3 regions of the Streptomyces sp. NPDC059679 genome follow, and region 3 is predicted to be linked to each of the others. Evidence: predicted binding sites of a transcription regulator. Region 3 holds the regulator's gene; each other region holds the start of a gene.

Region 1 (6,914 bases), on a different contig from region 3:
ACCGCTTCCGGTCCCTTTAGGCGAGCCCCTGTACGACTTGGGCGAGCCCCTGTCTTGGGCGAGCCCCTATACGACCGCACGCCCCTCGCGAAACCTGCTCGCCGCATGGGCGGGGGTCTCGCGGGGGGCGTGCGTAGGCGCGCCGGCGGGAGGGGTCAGGGCGTGAGCGCCAGCTCGTCGTCCGTCGACTTCTTCACCGCGCTCTTGCTGAAGGACCAGGGCAGCAGCTCACCCTTCGCCCACTTCTCCGTCTGGTCGGTGTAGTGCGCGTTGTAGGCGTGCCCGGAGGCGCCGGTGAGGTTGATCCACCGCGACTTGTCCAGATCGTCGAGGTTGACGACCATCCGCATGGACGGCACCCAGGTGACGCCGTAGCCGCCCGCCGCGTTCCACCCGGTGGCGTTGACCGCGCCCTCGCCGCCGGACAGGTTCCAGGGGCCGCGGTTGAGGAGCCACTGCACCACACCCGGGCCGTCGGTGCCCAGAGTCTGGTTCTTCAGCGTCAGCCGGTGCAGTCGGCCCCAGCTCCAGCTGTTGATGTCCTTGCCCAGCTTGGCGGTGAGCTCGGCGCGCGCGTCCTTCATGGCCTCGCCCAGGAGCTGGTCCCGGTTGGTGGCGGCGGGCTCCAGGCGGCTGCCGGTGGTCTTCCACCAGTGGTTCTTGGGGTCCTTGATGATCTTCCGAAGGACCTCGTACCAGCGGTCGCCGCCGTCCGGCTGGGCCGACGCCGCGTCGCGCTGACCGCATTCGCGCACCAGCCGCGCCTTGCCGTTCAGGTCGTCGGCGGGGCCGGAGTCATCGGCGGGCCGGACGCGCAGACACTGGCCCTCCACCCGCAGCTCCTTCGGAAGTTTATTTCCGAACGCGAGCATAAGGACGTTGCGATAGACGGCGTTGAAGTAGGCGGCGGCCGGGGAGTCCGAATCCTGGGTGTAGTCCCAGCCCTCCAGGAGCTTCTGCGCCTCCCTGACGAAGTCGTCCTTGACGTTGATCTTCAGCAGGTAGGGGGTCAGCAGTTCGGCGATCTCGCTGCTGTTGTCCATCTGCATGGACTGCATGTCATCGGTCGAGATCTTCCCGTTGTCCTTGATCTTCGACTCGATCAGGTCGGTTATCCGCTGGCTGCGCGCCCCGTATCCCCAGTCGTCGGTCAGCTTGTACTTGTAGTCCTTGCCTATGACGGCCTGGTTGGCGGTGACGATGTAGCCCCGCTTGGGGTCGTAGTCCCAGGGCAGCTCGGACTGCGGGATGTAGCCGTTCCAGTCGTAGCGCGAGTCCCAACCGGGTGCCGGGTAACGCCCGTCCCCCTTGGAGCGCGTGGGGATCTTGCCGGGCGCCTGGTAGCCGATGTGGTTCTTGGTGTCGGCGTAGATCAGGTTCTGGGACGGGACGGCGAAGTCGCGGGCCGCCTTGCGGAAGTCGGTGAAGTTCTTGGCGGTGTTGAGCCCGAAGACCGCGTCCATGGTGTTGGACGGGTCCAGCGCGGTCCAGCGCAGCGAGACCGCGTAGCCGTCGCCGCGGTCAGGGGCCACGTCGCCGACGTCGCTGCCGACCGGTGCGCTCTTGCCGACGTCCCCGAGCTCGTCGTCGCGGTCGGAGACGATCGGGCCGTGCCGGGTCGAGCGGACGGTGATCGTCCGGGACTTGCCGCCGGCGACCTTGATGGTCTCCTCGCGGGTCTTGAACGGCGTCTGCTTGCCGTCGTAGAGATAGCCCTGGTTGGTGACCTTCTCCAGGTAGAGGTCGGTCACGTCGGCGCCCAGGTTGGTCATGCCCCAGGCGATGTCCTGGTTGTGGCCTATCACGACCCCCGGCATACCGGAGAACGTGAAGCCCGCCACGTCGTACGGGCACGCGGCGCTGACCTGGTTGCAGTGCAGGCCCATCTGGTACCAGACGGACGGCAGCTGCGGGGCCAGATGCGGGTCGTTGGCGAGCAGCGGCTTGCCGGTGGTCGTGTACCGGCCCGCGATCACCCAGGAGTTGGAGCCGATGCCGGTGCCGTTCGGGCCGAGCAGCGCCGGTACGTCGTCGAGGGTCTTGGAGAGCGAGGTGAGCTGGGTCTGGAAGCCCTGGGTGGCGTCCGCGACCCCGTTCGCGGTGGAGTCGGCGGAGGTGCCCGTCGCGGTCGCCTTGGGGTCGAAGGCGCCGGTGGTCTCGTCCACCGCGCCCGCGTCCACGATCGGCTTGTTGCGGCTGTACGGGTAGGCCGGGTACAGCTCTTCGATCTCCTTGGCGGTCAACCGGCTGGAGGCCAGGGCGCGGTCGACCTCGTCCTGCATATTGCCGCGCAGATCCCACGCCATGGCCTTGAGCCAGGCCACCGAGTCGATCGGGGTCCACTTCTCGGGCTTGTAGTCGTTCTCGAACTCCAGAGCCGCGTACTCGACGGACAGCTCCTTGCCCTGGTGGTCCGCGAGATACGCGTTGACCCCGTCGGAATAGGCCCGCAGATACTTCTTGGTGGTCGGCGACAGCTTGGTGTCGTACTCCTGCTTCGCGACCCGGTGCCAGCCCAGGGTGCGCAGGAACGCGTCGGTCTCCACCTGTCCGGAGCCGAACATCTCGGAGAGCCTACCGGCCGTCATGTGGCGGCGTACGTCCATCTCCCAGAAGCGGTCCTGGGCCTGGACGAACCCCTGGGCGCGGAAAAGATCCTCAGGGGTGTCGGCGTAGATCTGCGGTATCCCGTAGCCGTCGCGCTTGACCTGCACGGGCCCGGACAGCCCCTTGAGCTGCAGCGATCCCGTGGTCTCCGGGAAGGAGGCACGCACCGTACTGATGCTCCAGTACGTGCCGTATCCGACGCCCCCCACGAGCAGCAGCACGACTGCGATCACGATCAGGCGGGCACGTCGGCCCTTCTTCTTGCCAGAAGGGCCGTTTTTGTTGGCGGGCATCGCTGTCCTTCGGAGGGGCAGGGTGATCCTGGAGTGCTGGAGCAACCATAGGCGCAGCGCTGTCGCCGCCCCTACGCGGAGTCATGACTGGGGCCGCCCACCGGCCACCACCCGCGAAAAATCCATGTCAGCCACCCGCGTCAAGAACCCGTAAAATATTAGGTAAGGCAATGAAGTTCCGGTCGGTCGGGGAGCCTTCCGGCCGCTCCCGTGAGAAAGGTTCGGCCGCTGACTGTCCACCACCTCAACGAACTCCTGCTGATCTGCTCTCTCGTCCTGCTCGTAGCGGTGGCGGCCGTCAGGGTCTCGACGCGCAGCGGTCTGCCGACCCTGCTCATCTACCTCGGCCTCGGCGTCGCGATCGGGCAGGACGGGATCGGCGTCGTCTTCGAAGACGCCGAGCTCACGCAGGTCCTCGGCTATGCCGCGCTCGTGGTCATCCTGGCCGAGGGCGGCCTCGGCACGAAGTGGCGGGAAATCAAACCCGCCCTCCCCCTCGCCGCGGTGCTGTCCACCGCGGGGATCGCGGTGAGCGTCGGGGTCACGGCGGTGGCCGCGCACTATCTGGTCGGGCTCGACTGGCGGCAGGCGCTGATCATCGGCGCGGTGGTGTCGTCCACGGACGCCGCGGCGGTCTTCTCCGTGCTGCGCAAGGTGCCGCTGCCCAGGAGGCTCACGGGCACCCTGGAGGCGGAGTCCGGTTTCAACGACGCCCCGGTGGTGATCCTGGTGGTCGCCTTCTCCGCCCAGGGCGCGATAAGCCCGTGGTACGTGATGCTCGGCGAGATCGTCCTGGAGCTGGCCATCGGCGCCGTGGTGGGGCTGGCGATCGGCTGGCTGGGGGCGTACGGCCTGCGGCATGTGGCACTGCCCGCCTCGGGCCTGTACCCGATCGCGGTGATGGCGATCGCCGTGATCGCGTACGCGGGCGGGGCACTGGCCCACGGCTCCGGCTTCCTCGCCGTCTACCTGGCCTCGTTGATCTTGGGGAATGCGAAGCTGCCGCACTGGCCGGCCACGCGCGGCTTCGCCGAGGGGCTTGGCTGGATCGCGCAGATCGGGATGTTCGTGCTGCTCGGCCTGCTGGTGACCCCGCACGAGCTGGGCGACGACATCTGGCCGGCCATCGGCGTCGGAATGGCGCTGACCATGGTGGCCCGGCCGCTCTCCGTGCTGGTCAGCGCGGCGCCCTTCCGGATGCCATGGCGGGAGCAGGCCCTGCTGTCGTGGGCGGGGCTGCGCGGCGCGGTGCCGATCGTGCTCGCCACCATCCCGATGGTCTCGAACGTGCCCGACAGCCGCCGCGTCTTCAACATCGTCTTCGTGCTGGTGATCGTCTACACCCTGGTGCAGGGCCCGACGCTGCCCTGGGTCGCGCGCCGGCTGCGCCTGGGCGAGGAGGAGGCCGCGGCGGACCTCGGCATCGAGTCGGCGCCGCTGGAGCGGCTGCGCGGGCATCTGCTGTCGCTGTCGATCCCCAAGGACTCCAGGATGCACGGCGTGGAGATCGGCGAGCTGCGGCTGCCGACGGGGGCCGCGGTCACCCTGGTCGTACGGGACGGGAAGAGCTTTGTGCCGCAGCCCTCGACCGTGCTGCGGCGCGGCGACGAGCTGCTGGTCGTGGCCACGGACCCGGTGCGGGACGCGGCGGAGGAGCGGCTGCGGGCGGTGGGCCGGGGCGGCAAGCTGGCGGGCTGGCTGGGCACGAGAGCCGAGTGACGGGGCAGGCCGCGCGGCTACCGGGCCGGGCCGCGTGGCCTGGGTCACCGTATGGCCCGCCGCAGTGGACTGGCGGGCCGGAATACTGCACTATGGAGCGTCGTTAGCACTCATTGAGTGAGAGTGCCAGGAGGAGTAAGTGCCGACCTATCAGTACCAGTGCACCGAGTGTGGCCAGGGCCTCGAGGCGGTGCAGAAGTTCACCGACGACGCGCTCACCGAGTGCCCCAACTGCAAGGGACGCCTGAAGAAGGTGTTCTCGGCGGTCGGCATCGTCTTCAAGGGCTCGGGCTTCTACCGGAACGACAGCCGCGGCTCCTCGTCCAGCAGCACGAGCGGCGGTTCGTCCAAGTCGACGGCCGCGAAGAGCGAGGGCTCCTCGTCTTCGTCCTCCTCCTCGGACACGTCTTCGTCGTCGGGCTCGTCGTCGAGTTCTTCCTCGGGCTCGGGCTCGTCGTCGAGTTCGTCGTCGTCCACGTCGAGCAGCACCTCGTCGGCCGCCTGACGCGCGACCGCCTCAATCGCATACGACATCGCGCCGCTCTCCCTTGAGGGAGAGCGGCGCGATGTCGTATGCGCGGACGGCGCTGGCTAGGGTGATCGCATGGCGGAGACCACCAGCAGCACGTATGCGGAGATGGCGGAGATAGGGGTCATCGGCGGGTCGGGGTTCTACTCCTTCCTCGACAACGTGACCGAGATCACTGTCGAGACTCCCTATGGCGCACCGAGCGATTCGCTCTTCCTCGGCGAGATCGCCGGGCGGAAGGTCGCCTTCCTCCCGCGCCACGGCCGTAAGCACCACCTGCCCCCGCACCGGATCAACTACCGCGCCAACCTGTGGGCGCTGCGCTCGGTCGGCGTGCGGCAGATCTTCGGCCCGTGCGCGGTGGGCGGGCTGCGGCCGGAGTACGGACCGGGCACGCTGCTGGTGCCGGACCAGCTGGTGGACCGCACGAAGGGCCGCGTCCAGACCTATTTCGACGGCGAGGCGCTGCCGGACGGGCGGGTGCCGAACGTGGTGCACACCACCTTCGCCGATCCGTACTGCCCGACAGGGCGGCAGATCGCGGTGGCGGCGGCACGTGGGCGCGACTGGGAGCCGGTGGACGGCGGCACGATGTGCGTGATCGAGGGGCCGCGCTTCTCCACCCGGGCCGAGTCTCGGTGGCATGCGGCGCAGGGGTGGTCGGTGGTCGGCATGACAGGGCATCCGGAAGCGGTGCTGGCCCGTGAACTGGAGCTCTGCTACACGTCGTTGACGCTGGTCACGGACCTGGACGCGGGGGCGGAGACGGGCGAGGGGGTCTCGCACGGGGAAGTGCTGCGGGTGTTCGGGGAGAACCTGGAGCGGCTGCGCGACGTGCTGTTCGACGCCGTGGGCGCACTGCCGGCCACCGAGGCGCGGGACTGTCTGTGCGCGCATGGGCACGACGGCTGGGACCTGGGGATCGAACTGCCGTAGCGGACGGCGGGCTTACCCGCACGGGTGACGGAGTTATCCACAGCCTGGGGGTTGTGCACAGGCCCCAGCGGGATCCGGCGAGGGCGGGCATCGTGAAGGGGCCAGAAGCTCCTGACCTCTCACGACAGGCGGTGATTGCCGTGTCCGACCCGTTCCTTCGCCCTCCGTCCCTTTCACCCTCCTCACCCTCCTCATCCCCTCTATCGCCTCCACCCCTTCCGCCCCTTCCGTCCTCTCTATCGCCTGTTCCATCCCTCTCCTCGCCTTCGGCGTCTTCGGCGTCTTCGCCCGCGTCCCGGCCCCGCTCGGCTCCGTCCTGGGCCGAGCGGTCCCGTCGCACTCCCCCGACGTGCGCGGTGGCACGGTTCGGACCGGTGAGGGTGAGCCGAGGCGGAGACCGGCTGCGGCGCGCGTTACGGCGGCGACGGCGCTCGATGGCGGCGGGTCTGGCGATGAGCGCGGCCGCGCTGGCTGCCGCCGCGCCCTCCGGCGGCTCCGACCCGCGTCCGGCGGCGTCCTCACCACCGGACGACGGCCGACACGAGCCGCCTCCGGCCGTGGTGTCCGCGCCGGTGCGCATCGCCGACGCGGCGTCCGTGCGGCTGCTGCGCCCCGGCGACCGAGTGGATGTGCTGGCCGCCCCGGGATCCGATCAGGTCCGCGGCCCGGCCGCCGCGCATGTGGTCGTTCGTGGCGCGCGGGTGACCGATGTGCCGCGGCCGGGGCGTGTGGCAGCCGCGGACGTCGAGACCGGAGATCTCGGAGCGGCGGGTGGCGGAGCGGCGGGTGGTGGAGCGCTGGTGGTGCTCGCGGTGCCGCGGCCGACCGCG
Region 2 (6,914 bases), on a different contig from region 3:
GCGCTCCGCCCCCTCCATGGCCGCTAACGTGCGCGTATGACGACTGCGTTGATTACGGGAACCACAGCGGGCATCGGCGCCGCCTTCGCGAGCCGGCTCGCGGCGGACGGGCACAACCTGGTGCTGGTGGCGCGGGACGAGAAGCGGCTGCGCGAACAGGCCGCCGACCTCCACGACCGCCACGGGGTGGAGGCGGACGTACTGCGGGCCGACCTGTCCGAGGACGACGGCATCGCGGCGGTCGAGGCGCGCCTGGGCGACCGCAAGCACCCGATCGATCTGCTCGTCAACAACGCCGGGTTCGGCAACAAGGGCCGCTACCTCGAGGTGTCCCTGGCGGATGAGCTGCGGATGATGAAGGTGCACTGCGAGGCCGTCCTGCGGCTCACCACCGCCGCGGCCGAGACCATGCGGGCCCGGGGGCGCGGCGGGGTGATCAACGTCGCCTCGATCGCGGCGTTCTTCCCGCGCGGCACGTACGGGGCCAGCAAGGCATGGGTCGTGCAGTTCACCCAGGGCGCGGCGCGGGACCTGGCGAGCTCGGGGGTGCGGCTGATGGCGCTGTGCCCGGGGTTCGTACGGACCGAGTTCCACGCGCGGGCCGGGATCAAGCCGGACAGCGTGCCGAGCTGGATGTGGCTGGACGCGGACCGGTTGGTGACGGCGGCGCTCAAGGACTTCGCGCGGGGCAAGGCGCTGTCCATCCCCGATCCGCGGTACAAGGCCATGACGGGGCTGGCGAAGATCGCGCCGCGGGCGGCGGTCTCGGTCGTCTCGTCGAACGTGGGACGGCCCCCCAAAGGACAGCCGAAGGGACAGTCCGAGGAATAGCCCGAGGGACGCTGCCCCCCCCCAGGACTGAATCCCCAGACCCGAACCCCCAGACCCGAACCCTCAGACCCGAAACCGCCCCGGAACGCATCAGGCGCGGCCACCCGCGAGGGGTGACCGCGCCGTGCGTGGAGTGCGCGGTGCGCGCGTCAGTGCGAGTGACCGTGGCCGTGGCCCGCGGCCTCCGGCTCCTCCTCGGCCGGCTTCTCGACCACCAGCGTCTCGGTGGTGAGCAGCAGGGAGGCGATGGACGCCGCGTTCTCCAGGGCGGAGCGGGTGACCTTGACCGGGTCGATGACGCCGGCCTTCACCAGGTCGCCGTACTCGTCGGTGGCCGCGTTGTAGCCGTGGCCCTTCTCGAGCTCGGCCACCTTGGAGGTGATGACGTAGCCCTCAAGGCCCGCGTTCTCGGCGATCCAGCGCAGCGGCTCGACCGCGGCGCGGCGGACGACCGCGACACCGGTGGCCTCGTCGCCCTGCTTGCCGAGGTTGTCCTCGAGCACCTTGACGGCGTGGACGAGCGCGGAGCCACCACCGGAGACGATGCCCTCCTCGACCGCGGCGCGGGTCGCGGAGATGGCGTCCTCCAGGCGGTGCTTCTTCTCCTTGAGCTCCACCTCGGTGGCGGCGCCGACCCGGATGACGCAGACGCCGCCGGCCAGCTTGGCCAGCCGCTCCTGCAGCTTCTCGCGGTCCCAGTCGGAGTCCGTGGCCTCGATCTCGGCCTTGATCTGGGCGATCCGGCCGGTGACGTCCCCGGTGTTGCCGCCGCCGTCGACGATGGTGGTGTCGTCCTTGGTGACGGTCACGCGGCGGGCGGTGCCCAGCACGTCCAGGCCGACCTGGTCGAGCTTGAGGCCGACCTCCTCGGCGACGACGGTGGCGCCGGTGAGGGCGGCCATGTCGCCGAGCATCGCCTTGCGGCGGTCGCCGAAGCCGGGGGCCTTCACCGCGACGGCGTTGAAGGTGCCGCGGATCTTGTTGACGACGAGGGTGGACAGGGCCTCGCCCTCCACGTCCTCGGCGATGATCAGCAGCGGCTTGCTGCCACCCTGGATGACCTTCTCCAGCAGCGGCAGCAGGTCCTGGATCGAGGCGATCTTGCCCTGGTGGATCAGGATGTACGGGTCCTCGAGGACGGCTTCCATGCGCTCCTGGTCGGTGACCATGTACGGAGACAGGTAGCCCTTGTCGAAGGCCATGCCCTCGGTGAAGTCGAGCTCCAGGCCGAAGGTGTTGGACTCCTCGACGGTGATCACACCGTCCTTGCCGACCTTGTCCATCGCCTCGGCGATGAGCTCGCCGACCTGCTTGTCCTGGGCGGACAGGGCGGCCACGGCGGCGATGTCGGACTTCTCGTCGATCGGGCGGGCGGTGGCCAGCAGCTCGTCGGACACGGCCTTGACGGCCGCGTCGATGCCCTTCTTCAGGGCGGCCGGGGAGGCGCCGGCGGCCACGTTCCGCAGGCCCTCGCGGACCAGCGCCTGGGCCAGCACGGTGGCGGTGGTGGTGCCGTCACCCGCGATGTCGTTGGTCTTGGTCGCCACCTCCTTGACGAGCTGGGCGCCCAGGTTCTCGTACGGGTCCTCGACCTCGACCTCACGAGCGATGGTGACACCGTCGTTGGTGATGGTCGGAGCGCCGAACTTCTTGTCGATGACGACGTTGCGGCCCTTGGGGCCGATCGTCACCTTGACGGTGTCGGCGAGCTTGTTGACGCCGCGCTCGAGGGCGCGACGGGCGTCCTCGTCAAACTTCAGGATCTTCGCCATGGGTTGCGTATGTCCTCTCGAACGAACCGCGCCCCGGCCCCGGTATGGACAGGGGCACCGGGGCGCGGCTCACAGGCAAAACTTCGGTGACTTACTTCTCGATGATCGCGAGGACGTCGCGAGCCGAGAGGACGAGGTACTCCTCGCCGTTGTACTTCACCTCGGTACCGCCGTACTTGCTGTAGAGCACGACGTCGCCGACGGAGACGTCGAGCGGGAGACGGTTGCCGTCCTCGAAGCGGCCCGGGCCCACGGCCAGGACGACGCCCTCCTGGGGCTTCTCCTTGGCAGTGTCCGGAATAACCAGGCCAGAGGCCGTGGTCTGCTCGGCGTCGAGCGGCTGGACCACAATGCGGTCCTCGAGCGGCTTGATGGCAACCTTGGAGCTGGCGGTCGTCACGATCCGACCTCCCCCTTCGGAGATCTCACGGGGTTAACTGTCTGAGGTGGCGACCAGGTGGATCCGTCGTCGCGGGTGCCGGACCTGCCCGTCGCTGTGTTTGGCACTCATCGATGCCGAGTGCCAGCCACGACATTATGACGCGGTTAGCACTCAGTCAACCAGAGTGCCAAAGCGGCGGGGTGACGCGGCGCCCTCCGGGTGCCCCTCAGGCGCCCCGGCAGTGCCCCTCAGGCGGCCCGCAGACGCCCCTCAGGCGGCCCGCAGACGCCCCTCAGGCGGCCCGGGCAGCGCCCCCTCAGAGGTAGTCCTCCAGCCGCGCCACGGCGAAGCCCTGCGACTGGATCTCCCGCAGCAGCGAGGTCATCACATCGGTCATCGTCCGCCCCTCCTGCTGGGCGGGGCCGCGGAAGTGGGCCAGGATGATGTCGCCGGGGTGCAGCCGGTCGCCGGCCGCGTACTCAAGACCGCCGGCCTTCATCTCGGCCGACCACATCACGAGCGCCCGCACCCCGCAGGCCGCCGCCGCGCGCACGGTGTCGTCGTCGACCGCCCCGTACGGCGGGCGGAAGAGATACGGCCGGGTGCCGAACTCGCGGGTGAGGTTCTCCTGCTGGCCGCAGATCTCGTAGACCTGATGCTCGTACTCCAGATCGGGCAGCCTCGGATGGGTGAGCGTGTGGTTCTGCATCCCGTTGCCGAGCCGGCGCAGCTGCTCGAAGTAGCCGTAGTCGCCGGCCACCACGTCGTCCGTCAGAAAGCCGGTGAACGGCAGCCCCAGGTCATGGGCCTGCTGCAGAAAGGCCGGGTCCTTCTCGGCGCCGTCGTCGATGGTCACGAAGACGACCGGCTCGTGGGTCGGCACATGGTCGATGATCGGCGGCCCGGCGGGCGCGCCCGCGGCCGGCGGTACGAGGGCCGGTTTGGCCGAGGGCGGCGGCGCCGTCTCCAGCGGCCCGTCGAGCCCCCAGCGGTGGTAGCCGTCCGGAGCCGCGGCGGAGGGCGAGGGCAGGCCGGAGCCCGACGCGTGGGGCGAGTCGTGGCCCGCGCCCGGGGCACGGGTCCCCGACCCGGACGACGACGTGAAGGACGGCGAAGACGAGGCGGCGCCCGAGCCCTTGCCCACCCGCGCGGTCCCGGCACCGGCTCCGTCGACATCCGAGCAGCCCGCGAGCAGAGTCGCGGCCGCGACCAATACGAAACACCTTGAAAGGCCAGTAAGGCCATTCTTGATCATCATCACATAAGCGATCTTCAGCCGGGTGTCGCGAACGCGCTCGCTGGAGCGGGGAGAATGGGCGACGTGGACGTTCACGCCTTCGACTCACTGCTCCGCGACGAAGGGCAGGCGCTGCTCCGCGAGCTCCAGGACTACGACCCGGCACGAGAGCTCGCCACGGCGACCCGGCTACGCCGTGACCACCCCGCGGATCTGGTCTCGGCAGCCCTCACCCAGGCGCGGCTGCGGCAGCGCGCGGCCGCGAAATTCGGCGCCGACGACGCCCACCGCATGTACTTCACGCCGAACGGCGTGGAACAGGCCACCCGCGCCTCCGTCGCCGCCTACCGCGCCGACCGCTTCGTCGAGCTCGGCGTGCGCCGCGTGGCCGACCTGTGCTGCGGCATCGGCGGCGACGCGGTCGCGTTCGCCCGCGCGGGCATCCCCGTCCTGGCCGTCGACCGCGACCCGCTGACCTGCGCGGTGGTCCGGGCCAACGCCGAGGCCCTGGGCCTGGCCGAGCTCATCGAGGTGCGCCAGGCGGACGTCACCGAGACCGACACCTCCGGATGCGACGCGGTCTTCGCGGACCCCGCCAGGCGCGGTGGGCGCGGCCGCGTCTTCGACCCCGAGGCGTACTCCCCGCCGCTGTCCTGGGCCGTCCAGGCCGCCCGTACGGCCCCGCACGCGGCCCTCAAGGTCGCACCGGGCATTCCGCACGAGGCGGTCCCCGAGGACGCCGAGGCCGAGTGGATCTCGGACCACGGCGATGTGAAGGAGGCCCTGCTGTGGTTCGGCACCGCCCGCCCGGGCATGCGCCGCGCCACGCTGCTCCCGGACCGCCACTCCCTCCTCGGCACCCCGCTGCTGCCGGACCCCGAGCCCGGCCCGGTCGGCCGCTGGCTGTACGAGCCGGACGGCGCGGTGATCCGCGCGCACCTGGTCGCGGACGTCGCCGCCCGGATCGGCGGCCGCCTCATCGACCCGACGATCGCCTACGTCACGGCGGACGATCTGCGCCCGACGCCGTACGCCCACGCGTACGAGATCACGGATGTGCTGCCCTTCAACCTCAAGAAGCTCAAGGCGCTGCTGCGCGAGCGGAAGGTCGGCGTCCTGACGGTGAAGAAGCGGGGCTCGGCGGTCGAGCCGGAGGAGCTGCGGAAGAAGCTCCGCCTCGAAGGGGTGAATTCCTGCACGGTCTTCCTGACCCGGGTCAGCGGCGCCCCGACGATGCTGCTGGGACACCCGGCGCAGCCTTAGGGCGCTCCGCCCCCGCCCCTCGTCCGCAGCTCGAACCAGACGCCCTTGGCGTACATCCCCGCCGGGTCCCCGTCCGCCGTCCCCCACTCGTCGGCCAGCGCCGCGACCACCCCCAGGCCGCGCCCGTACATCCGGTCGCCCTCCGGGAGGTACGCACCGGTGGGGAGCTCGCTGCTCGCGTCGTACACGCTGATGCGCAGCCGCGGCTGCTCGATCATCACGCGCAGCATCAGGGAGTCGCCTTCGGCGTGCAGATAGGCGTTGGTGGCCAGCTCCGAGGTGCAGGCGGTCGCGGTCTCGACGAGGTCTTCATGGCCCACGGAGTTCAGCACGCAGGCGACGAAATCCCGGCAGATCTTGGGGGAGGTGGCCCGGCGGGTGCTCTGCAGCGTGTACACGTACGGCTCTTCGGGGCCCGGGGAGGGCGAACTGCCCGCAGGACTGTCGTCAGGCTCGTGGTCGGGTCCCAATGTCAACGTCAACTCCCTGCGACGGGGCTGTTGGTGCGCGTACCGTTACGATGATCAACGCTTCGTAGCGGCGACACCACCTACCGTAGGACAGCGCTGCAAACAAGTGCTACGGATTCGTTGAATTTCCCCGACAAATAGCCCGCGAGGGTGACACGTATGGGAGGAACATGCCACCCAGGAGCGCCCCAACCGCCCGGCAACAGCGGTTGGGCACCGAGCTGCGCAGGATGCGGGAGGACGCGGGCCTCAGCATCCAGGAAGCCGCCGACCGGCTCGGCATCAACCGGACCCACATCACCAATCTGGAGCTGGCCCGGTTCGGGGTGAGCGAGGAGCGGGTACGCACCCTCGCCGCCATCTACGCCTGCCCGGACACCGCGTACATCGACGCGCTCGCCGCCATGACCCATGAGCGCAAGGGCGGTTGGTGGGAGGACTACCGGGGCCTGATCGCCACCGGCGGACTCGACCTGGCCGAAATGGAGTACTACGCGGCGAGCCTGCGCGTAGTCGGGCTCATCCACATCCCGGGGCTGCTGCAGACGGAGGAGTACGCGCAGGCGGTGATGGGCCAGGCCGTGCCCCCGTGGTCACCGCCGGAGCTGCGCCGCAGGCTCTCCCACCGGATGAAGCGCCGGGACATCCTGGACCGGGACGCGCCCCCGCTGTGCAGCTTCATCATCCACGAGGCCGCCCTGCACACCCGGTTCGGCGGGACCCGGGTCCTGCGGGCGCAGCTGGAGCGGCTGCTGGAGGCGTCGGAGCGCGAGAACGTCACCGTGCGCGTCATCCCGCTCGTCACGGACGGATTCCCGGTCGCCGGTTCCACGGTCACCTATGCCTCGGGGCCCGTGCCCCAATTGGACACCGTGCAGTTCGACTCGGCGCTCGGCTCGATGTTCCTGGACGCGGAGTCCCAGCTGCGGAAGTACCGAGGGGTCCTGGACCACACCGTG
Region 3 (6,914 bases):
CCGTGAGCGCCGTGGCCGGGGCAGCGAACCGGCCGCTCGGGTTCTATCTGCATGTGCCCTACTGCGCGACGCGCTGCGGCTACTGCGACTTCAACACCTACACCGCCACTGAGCTGCGCGGATCCGGCGGCGTGCTCGCCTCGCGCGACAACTACGCCGACATGGTCGTCGAGGAGGTCCGCCTCGCCCGCAAGGTGCTGGGGGACGACCCCCGTCCGGTCGAGACCGTATTCGTCGGGGGCGGCACCCCGACCCTGCTGGCGGCTGCCGACCTCGGGCGGATGCTCGGTGCCATCCGGGACGAGTTCGGGCTGGCGGAGGGGGCCGAGGTCACCACCGAGGCCAACCCGGAGTCGGTCGACCCGCGCTATCTGGAGCGGCTGCGGGCGGCCGGGTTCAACCGGGTGTCGTTCGGGATGCAGAGCGCCCGGCAGCACGTGCTGCGGGTACTGGACCGCACCCACACCCCGGGCCGCCCCGAGGCGTGCGTGGCCGAGGCGCGGGCGGCCGGATTCGACCATGTGAACCTGGACCTGATCTACGGCACGCCGGGGGAGCGCGACGAGGACTGGCGCGCCTCGCTGGAGGCCGCGCTGGGCGCCGGGCCCGACCATGTGTCGGCGTACGCGCTGATCGTCGAGGAGGGCACCCAGCTCGCCCGGCGGATCCGGCGCGGCGAGGTGCCGATGACCGACGACGATGTGCACGCCGATCGCTATCTCATCGCGGAGGAGATGCTGTCGGCGGCCGGGTTCCGCTGGTACGAGGTGTCGAACTGGGCCACGTCGGTCGCCGGCCGGTGCCGTCACAACGAGCTGTACTGGCGCGGAGCGGACTGGTGGGGCGCCGGCCCCGGCGCGCACAGCCATGTGGGCGGTGTGCGCTGGTGGAACGTGAAGCACCCCGGCGCCTACGCACAGGCCCTGAGCGAGGGCCGGTCCCCGGGGGCCGGCCGCGAGGTGCTGACCGACGAGGAGCGCCGGGTGGAGCGGATCCTGCTGGAGCTGCGGCTCGCGGAGGGCTGCCCGCTGGACCTGCTGGCCCCGGCGGGCGCCGCCGCGGCGTCCCGGGCCGTGGCGGACGGCCTGCTGGAGCAGGAGCCGTACGGCGCGGGCCGGGCGGTGCTCACCCTGCGAGGGCGGCTGCTGGCCGACGCGGTGGTGCGCGATCTGGTGGACTGACGCCTGATCCGAGGTGCCCGCCCGACCCGAGGCCCGGAGGACGACCCGGCGCGCCCGCCCGACCCGAGGCCCTGACCTGACGTCGGACGACCGACCCGGACCCCACAGGCCCACAGACCCACAGGCCCCCTACGGCCCGGCCGGGCCGCCCACGGTCACATGGTCGATCAGCTCCTCCACCCGCCCCAGCAGGGCCGGCTCCAGGTCCTTGTACGAGCGGACCGAGGACAGGATCCGCTGCCAGGCCGCCCCCGTGTTCTCGGGCCACCCCAGAGCCCGGCACACACCCGTCTTCCAGTCCTGGCCGCGCGGCACCGCCGGCCAGGCCGGAATGCCGACCGAGGAGGGCTTCACGGCCTCCCATACGTCGATATAGGGGTGTCCGACGATCAGTACGTGCTCGCCGGTGACCTCGGCCGCGATACGGGACTCCTTGGTGCCCGGGATCAGATGGTCGACCAGCACGCCGAGACGGGCGTCGGGGCCGGGGGAGAAGTCGCGGACGATCGCGGGCAGGTCGTCGATCCCCTCCAGGTACTCCACGACCACGCCCTCGATGCGCAGATCGTCCCCCCACACCCGCTCGACGAGCTCCGCGTCATGGCGCCCCTCCACATAGATGCGCCCCGCGCGGGCGACGCGCGCGCGGGCCTGGGGGAGGGCGAGGGAGCCGGAGGCCGTGCGGCGCGGGCCCGTGGGGGCGGCGGCGCGGGGGCGTACCAGGGTGACGACGCGACCCTCCAGAAGGAAGCCGCGCGGCTCCATGGGGAAGACCCGATGTTTACCGAAACGGTCCTCCAGAGTCACCGTGGGGCCCTGCGCGGTCTTCTCGCAGCGGATCACGGCGCCACAGAACCCGGTGGTGACCTCCTCGACGACCAGGTCGGGCTCGGCGGGCACCTCGGGCGCGGGCGCCTGGCGCTTCCAGGGCGGGGTCAGGTCCGGGTCGTACTGTCGCATCCGCATGACCCTAGCGCCGTGGCGGCGACCTCAGGAGGACACGCCGGAACGAGCCGTGAGTTCAGCGGCCGAAACGAGCCGCGAGTTCATCGCGCTGCGCCCGGACGAAACGGGCGTCCACGGCGGCGCCGTGCCCCGGGACGTACACCGCGTCCTCACCGCCGAGGGCGAGCAGCCGGTCCAGGGCGGCGGGCCACTGGCCTGGGATCGCGTCGGGGCCCGCCTGGGGCGGCCCCGACTCCTCGACCAGATCGCCGCAGAAGACCACCTCGGGCTCGCCCGGGGCCCGGCCGGGGACGAGGACGGCCAGGTCGTGGGCAGTGTGGCCGGGGCCCACGTTCGCCAGCAGGACGGGCCGGTCGCCCAGGTCCAGGGTGAGCTCGCCGCACACCAGATGGTGCGGGCGTACGAGATGGTCGGCGGCCCCGGCGGCGGCACCGGGGTCCAGGCCGTGGCGCACCGCGTCGTCGCGCAGCGCGTCCCGTTCGCGGCGCAGCAGCTCGTCGAGCCCGGCCGCCCCGTACACCTCGCAGCCCGCGAAGGCGGCGGTGCCGAAGACATGGTCGAAGTGGGGATGGGTGAGGGCGATGTGGGTGGGCCGGCGGCCGAAGAGCCGGGTGACCTCGCGCCGAACCCAGGCGCCCTCGGCCAGGTCGGCGCCGGTGTCGACGACCAGGACGCCGGTCCGGCCGGCGATCGCGCCGACGGTCGCGTCCCAGCCGGGCAGACGGCACCGGACGACGGACGGCGCGAGATCTTCCCAGCGCGCCTCTTCCCAACGGGTGTCCATACGGAGACGCTAGCTCCAGCGGTGGCAAAGCGGCGGCTCTTGCCCCGGCCACGGCACCCCGCCGTACACTGGCTGAGGGGTTCTGGCACTCGTGACCATTGAGTGCCAGGGGGAATACCTGATGAGACGGCTGGACTGGAGGTGCGCGCGGTGCTCAGCGAACGCAGACTCGAGGTACTGCGTGCGATCGTCCAGGACTATGTGGGCACGGAGGAGCCGGTCGGCTCCAAGGCGCTCACCGAGCGGCACCGGCTGGGCGTCTCCCCGGCCACGGTGCGCAACGACATGGCGGCCCTGGAGGACGAGGGCTATATCGCCCAGCCGCACACCAGCGCCGGGCGCATTCCCACGGACAAGGGCTACCGGCTGTTCGTCGACAGACTGGCCGGGGTGAAGCCCCTGTCCACGCCGGAGCGGCGGGCCATCCAGAACTTCCTGGACAGCGCCGTGGACCTGGACGACGTGGTGGGCCGTACGGTCCGGCTGCTCGCGCAGCTGACCCGGCAGGTGGCGGTGGTGCAGTACCCCTCGCTGACCCGCTCGACGGTCCGCCATGTGGAGCTGCTGGCCATGAGCCCGGCGCGGGTGATGCTGGTGCTGATCACCGACACCGGGCGGGTCGAGCAGCGCATGGTGGACTGTCCGGCGCCCGTGAGCGAGGAGTCGCTCGCGGACCTGCGGGCCAGGCTGAACAGCCGGGTCGTGGGCCGGCGGTTCGCGGATGTGCCGCAGCTGGTGCAGGATCTGCCCGAGTCCTTCGAGCAGGAGGACCGGGGTGCCGTCTCGACGGTCCTGGCCACCCTGCTGGAGACGCTGGTCGAAGAGACCGAGGAGCGGCTGATGATCGGCGGCACCGCCAATCTCACCCGCTTCGCGCATGATTTCCCCCTGACGATCCGGCCCGTGCTCGAAGCGCTTGAGGAGCAGGTCGTGCTGCTCAAGTTGCTGGGCGAGGCGAAGGACTCGGGCATGACCGTACGGATCGGTCATGAGAATGCTCACGAGGGCCTGAATTCCACTTCGGTCGTGGCAGTCGGCTACGGTTCGGGCGACGAGGCGGTCGCCAAACTCGGCGTGGTCGGACCGACCCGCATGGACTACCCCGGAACGATGGGAGCGGTACGCGCAGTGGCACGTTACGTCGGACAGATCCTGGCGGAGTCGTAAGTGGCGACGGACTACTACGCAGTCCTGGGCGTGCGGCGTGATGCCTCACAGGACGAGATCAAGAAGGCATTTCGCCGGCTCGCCCGTGAGCTGCATCCGGATGTGAATCCGGATCCCAAGACCCAAGAGCGGTTCAAGGAGATCAACGCCGCCTACGAGGTCTTGTCCGATCCTCAGAAGAAGCAGGTCTACGACCTGGGCGGAGACCCGTTGTCCGCCGCGGGCGGCGGGGGCGGCGCGGGCGGCTTCGGCGCCGGCTTCGGCAACTTCTCCGACATCATGGACGCCTTCTTCGGCACCGCGTCCCAGCGCGGCCCGCGGTCCAGGACCCGGCGCGGCCAGGACGCCATGATCCGCCTCGATATCGAGCTGACCGAGGCGGCCTTCGGGACCACCAAGGACATCCAGGTCGACACCGCGGTCGTCTGTACGACGTGCAGCGGCGAGGGTGCGGCGCCCGGCACCACGGCGCAGACCTGTGACATGTGCCGCGGCCGGGGCGAGGTGTCCCAGGTGACGCGGTCCTTCCTCGGCCAGGTCATGACCTCCCGGCCGTGCCCGCAGTGCCAGGGCTTCGGCACCGTGGTGCCGACCCCGTGCCCGGAGTGCGCGGGCGACGGGCGGATCCGCTCGCGCCGGACGCTGACCGTCAAGATCCCGGCCGGTGTGGACAACGGCACCCGGATCCAGCTCGCCGGCGAGGGCGAGGTCGGCCCGGGCGGCGGCCCGGCGGGCGATCTGTACGTGGAGATCCACGAACTGCCGCATCCGGTCTTCCAGCGCCGGGGCGACGATCTGCACTGCACGGTGACCATCCCGATGACGGCGGCGTCCCTGGGCACGAAGGTGCCCCTGGACACGCTCGACGGCCGGGAGGACGTCGACATCCGGCCCGGCACCCAGTCCGGCCAGTCGATCCCGCTCCACCAGCGCGGCGTCACCCACCTGCGTGGCGGCGGCCGAGGCGACCTGATCGTCCACGTCGAGGTGCAGACCCCGTCCAAGCTCGACCCGGAGCAGGAGGAGCTGCTGCGGCGGCTGGCCAAGCTGCGGGGCGAGGAGCGGCCGACGGGCGAATTCAAGCCAGGGCAGCAGGGGTTGTTCTCGCGCTTGAAGGATGCGTTCAACGGACGGTAGGCGCCCCCGGCCGGGGGTCCGGGGGTTGCCCCCCGGGGGAATGCAGTAAGCCAGGGCAGCAGGGGTTGTTCTCGCGTTTGAAGGATGCGTTCAACGGACGGTAGGCGCCCCCGCGGGCCTGAGGCGGCCCTGAGCGGCACCGAGCCGAGTACGGATTCACGCGGAGGACATGACACGATGTCGCCATGTCCTCCGCGTTGACCGATCTCTTTCGGTACCCGATCGTGCAGGCCCCGATGGCGGGTGGGGCCTCCTGCCCGCAGTTGGCCGCCACCGTCTCCGAGGCTGGTGGCCTCGGGTTCCTCGCCGCCGGCTACAAGACGCCGGAGGCGATGTACGAGGAGATCAAGCAGCTGCGGGGGCAGACCGCCCGGCCCTTCGGCGTGAACCTGTTCATGCCACACGCGCTCACCGCCGACCCCGCCGCCGTGGAGGTCTACCGGGAGCAGCTGGCCGGGGAGGCGGCCTGGTACGACACCCCGCTGGGCGACCCCGACGCGGGCTCCGACGACGCGTACGACGCCAAGCTGGCGATACTCCTCGACGACCCGGTCCCGGTCGTCTCGTTCACCTTCGGCTGCCCCGCCCGCGCCGTGCTCGACGCCTTCGGGAAGGTCGGGACGCGGACGGTGGTGACCGTGACCTCGCCCGCCGAGGCGCAGGCCGCCCAGTGGGCGGGCGCCGACGCCGTATGCGTGCAGGGTGTCGAGGCGGGCGGCCACCAGGGCACCCACCGCGACGACCCGCGCGCCGACGGGACGGGCGCCGGGCTCGGCCTGCTGTCGCTGCTCGCGCTGGTCCGGGAGATCGTGCAGATTCCGGTCATCGCGGCGGGCGGGCTGATGCGCGGCTCGCAGATCGCCGGGGTGCTGGCGGCGGGCGCGGTCGCGGCCCAGCTGGGGACCGCGTTCCTGGTCTGCCCCGAGTCGGGGGCCAACGCCCTGCACAAGCGGGCCATGACCGACCCGGTCTTCGGCCGTACGGAGCTGACCCGCGCCTTCTCCGGGCGCCCCGCGCGCGGGCTGGTCAACCGCTTCATGCGCGAGCACGGCCGGTACGCCCCGGCCGCCTACCCCCAGGTGCACCACCTCACCTCGGGGCTGCGGAAGGCGGCGGCGAAGGCCGGCGATCCGCAGGGCATGGCGCTGTGGGCGGGGCAGGGGCACCGGCTGGCCCGGGAGCTGCCCGCCGCGCGGCTGGTGGAGGTGCTGGCGGCCGAACTGGACGCGGCACGTGAGGGTTTGGGCGTTACGTGGGACAGAGGGGCGGTGTCGTGACCGCCCCTGTCTTCCTGGCCGACTCCCTCGCGGGGGCGGCCGTAGGGGCGCGGCTGGCGCTCGAGGGACCGGAGGGGCGGCATGCCGTGTCGGTGCGCCGGCTGCGCGTGGGCGAGCCGGTGGTGCTGACGGACGGGGCCGGTACGGGCGCCTTCGGCGCCGTGGCGGCCGTCGAGGGCAAGGACCGGCTGCTGGTCGAGGTGGCCGAGGTACGCCATGAGGTGCCGCCGAGCCCGCGGATCACCGTCGTCCAGGCGCTGCCGAAGGGGGACCGCGGCGAACTGGCAGTGGAGACCATGACGGAGACCGGCGTGGACGCCATCGTGCCCTGGACGGCGGCGCGTTGTGTGACCCAGTGGAAGGGCGACCGCGGCCTGAAGGCGCTGGGAAAGTGGCGCGCGA

The links. The regulator HrcA, encoded in region 3, represses chaperone genes, less so after heat shock. The targets are predictions, from matches to a motif close to TTNGCACTCNGNNNNNCNGAGTGCNAA.
Positions count from the first base shown of each region.
Region 1: a site for HrcA is predicted at 4,723-4,749, ahead of ACFV2X_RS36445 (FmdB family zinc ribbon protein). Genes of this name have one in related genera too.
Region 2: a site for HrcA is predicted at 3,150-3,176, ahead of groES (co-chaperone GroES). Genes of this name have one in related genera too.

Region 1 is NZ_JBHWES010000046.1:83,787-90,700, reverse strand. It holds gene ACFV2X_RS36460 (5-formyltetrahydrofolate cyclo-ligase) at 1-20, shown strand, start outside; gene ACFV2X_RS36455 (penicillin acylase family protein) at 156-2,900, opposite strand; gene ACFV2X_RS36450 (potassium/proton antiporter) at 3,111-4,619, shown strand; gene ACFV2X_RS36445 (FmdB family zinc ribbon protein) at 4,759-5,124, shown strand; gene ACFV2X_RS36440 (S-methyl-5'-thioadenosine phosphorylase) at 5,224-6,084, shown strand; gene ACFV2X_RS36435 (RcpC/CpaB family pilus assembly protein) at 6,459-6,914, shown strand, end outside.
Region 2 is NZ_JBHWES010000006.1:266,730-273,643, reverse strand. It holds gene ACFV2X_RS10595 (SDR family NAD(P)-dependent oxidoreductase) at 37-831, shown strand; gene groL (chaperonin GroEL) at 981-2,603, opposite strand; gene groES (co-chaperone GroES) at 2,695-3,003, opposite strand; gene ACFV2X_RS10580 (polysaccharide deacetylase family protein) at 3,302-4,198, opposite strand; gene ACFV2X_RS10575 (SAM-dependent methyltransferase) at 4,298-5,485, shown strand; gene ACFV2X_RS10570 (ATP-binding protein) at 5,482-5,961, opposite strand; gene ACFV2X_RS10565 (Scr1 family TA system antitoxin-like transcriptional regulator) at 6,126-6,914, shown strand, end outside.
Region 3 is NZ_JBHWES010000002.1:75,870-82,783, reverse strand. It holds gene hemW (radical SAM family heme chaperone HemW) at 1-1,181, shown strand, start outside; gene ACFV2X_RS02965 (DUF3097 domain-containing protein) at 1,311-2,141, opposite strand; gene ACFV2X_RS02960 (MBL fold metallo-hydrolase) at 2,203-2,931, opposite strand; gene hrcA (heat-inducible transcriptional repressor HrcA) at 3,082-4,098, shown strand; gene dnaJ (molecular chaperone DnaJ) at 4,099-5,235, shown strand; gene ACFV2X_RS02945 (nitronate monooxygenase) at 5,421-6,512, shown strand; gene ACFV2X_RS02940 (16S rRNA (uracil(1498)-N(3))-methyltransferase) at 6,509-6,914, shown strand, end outside.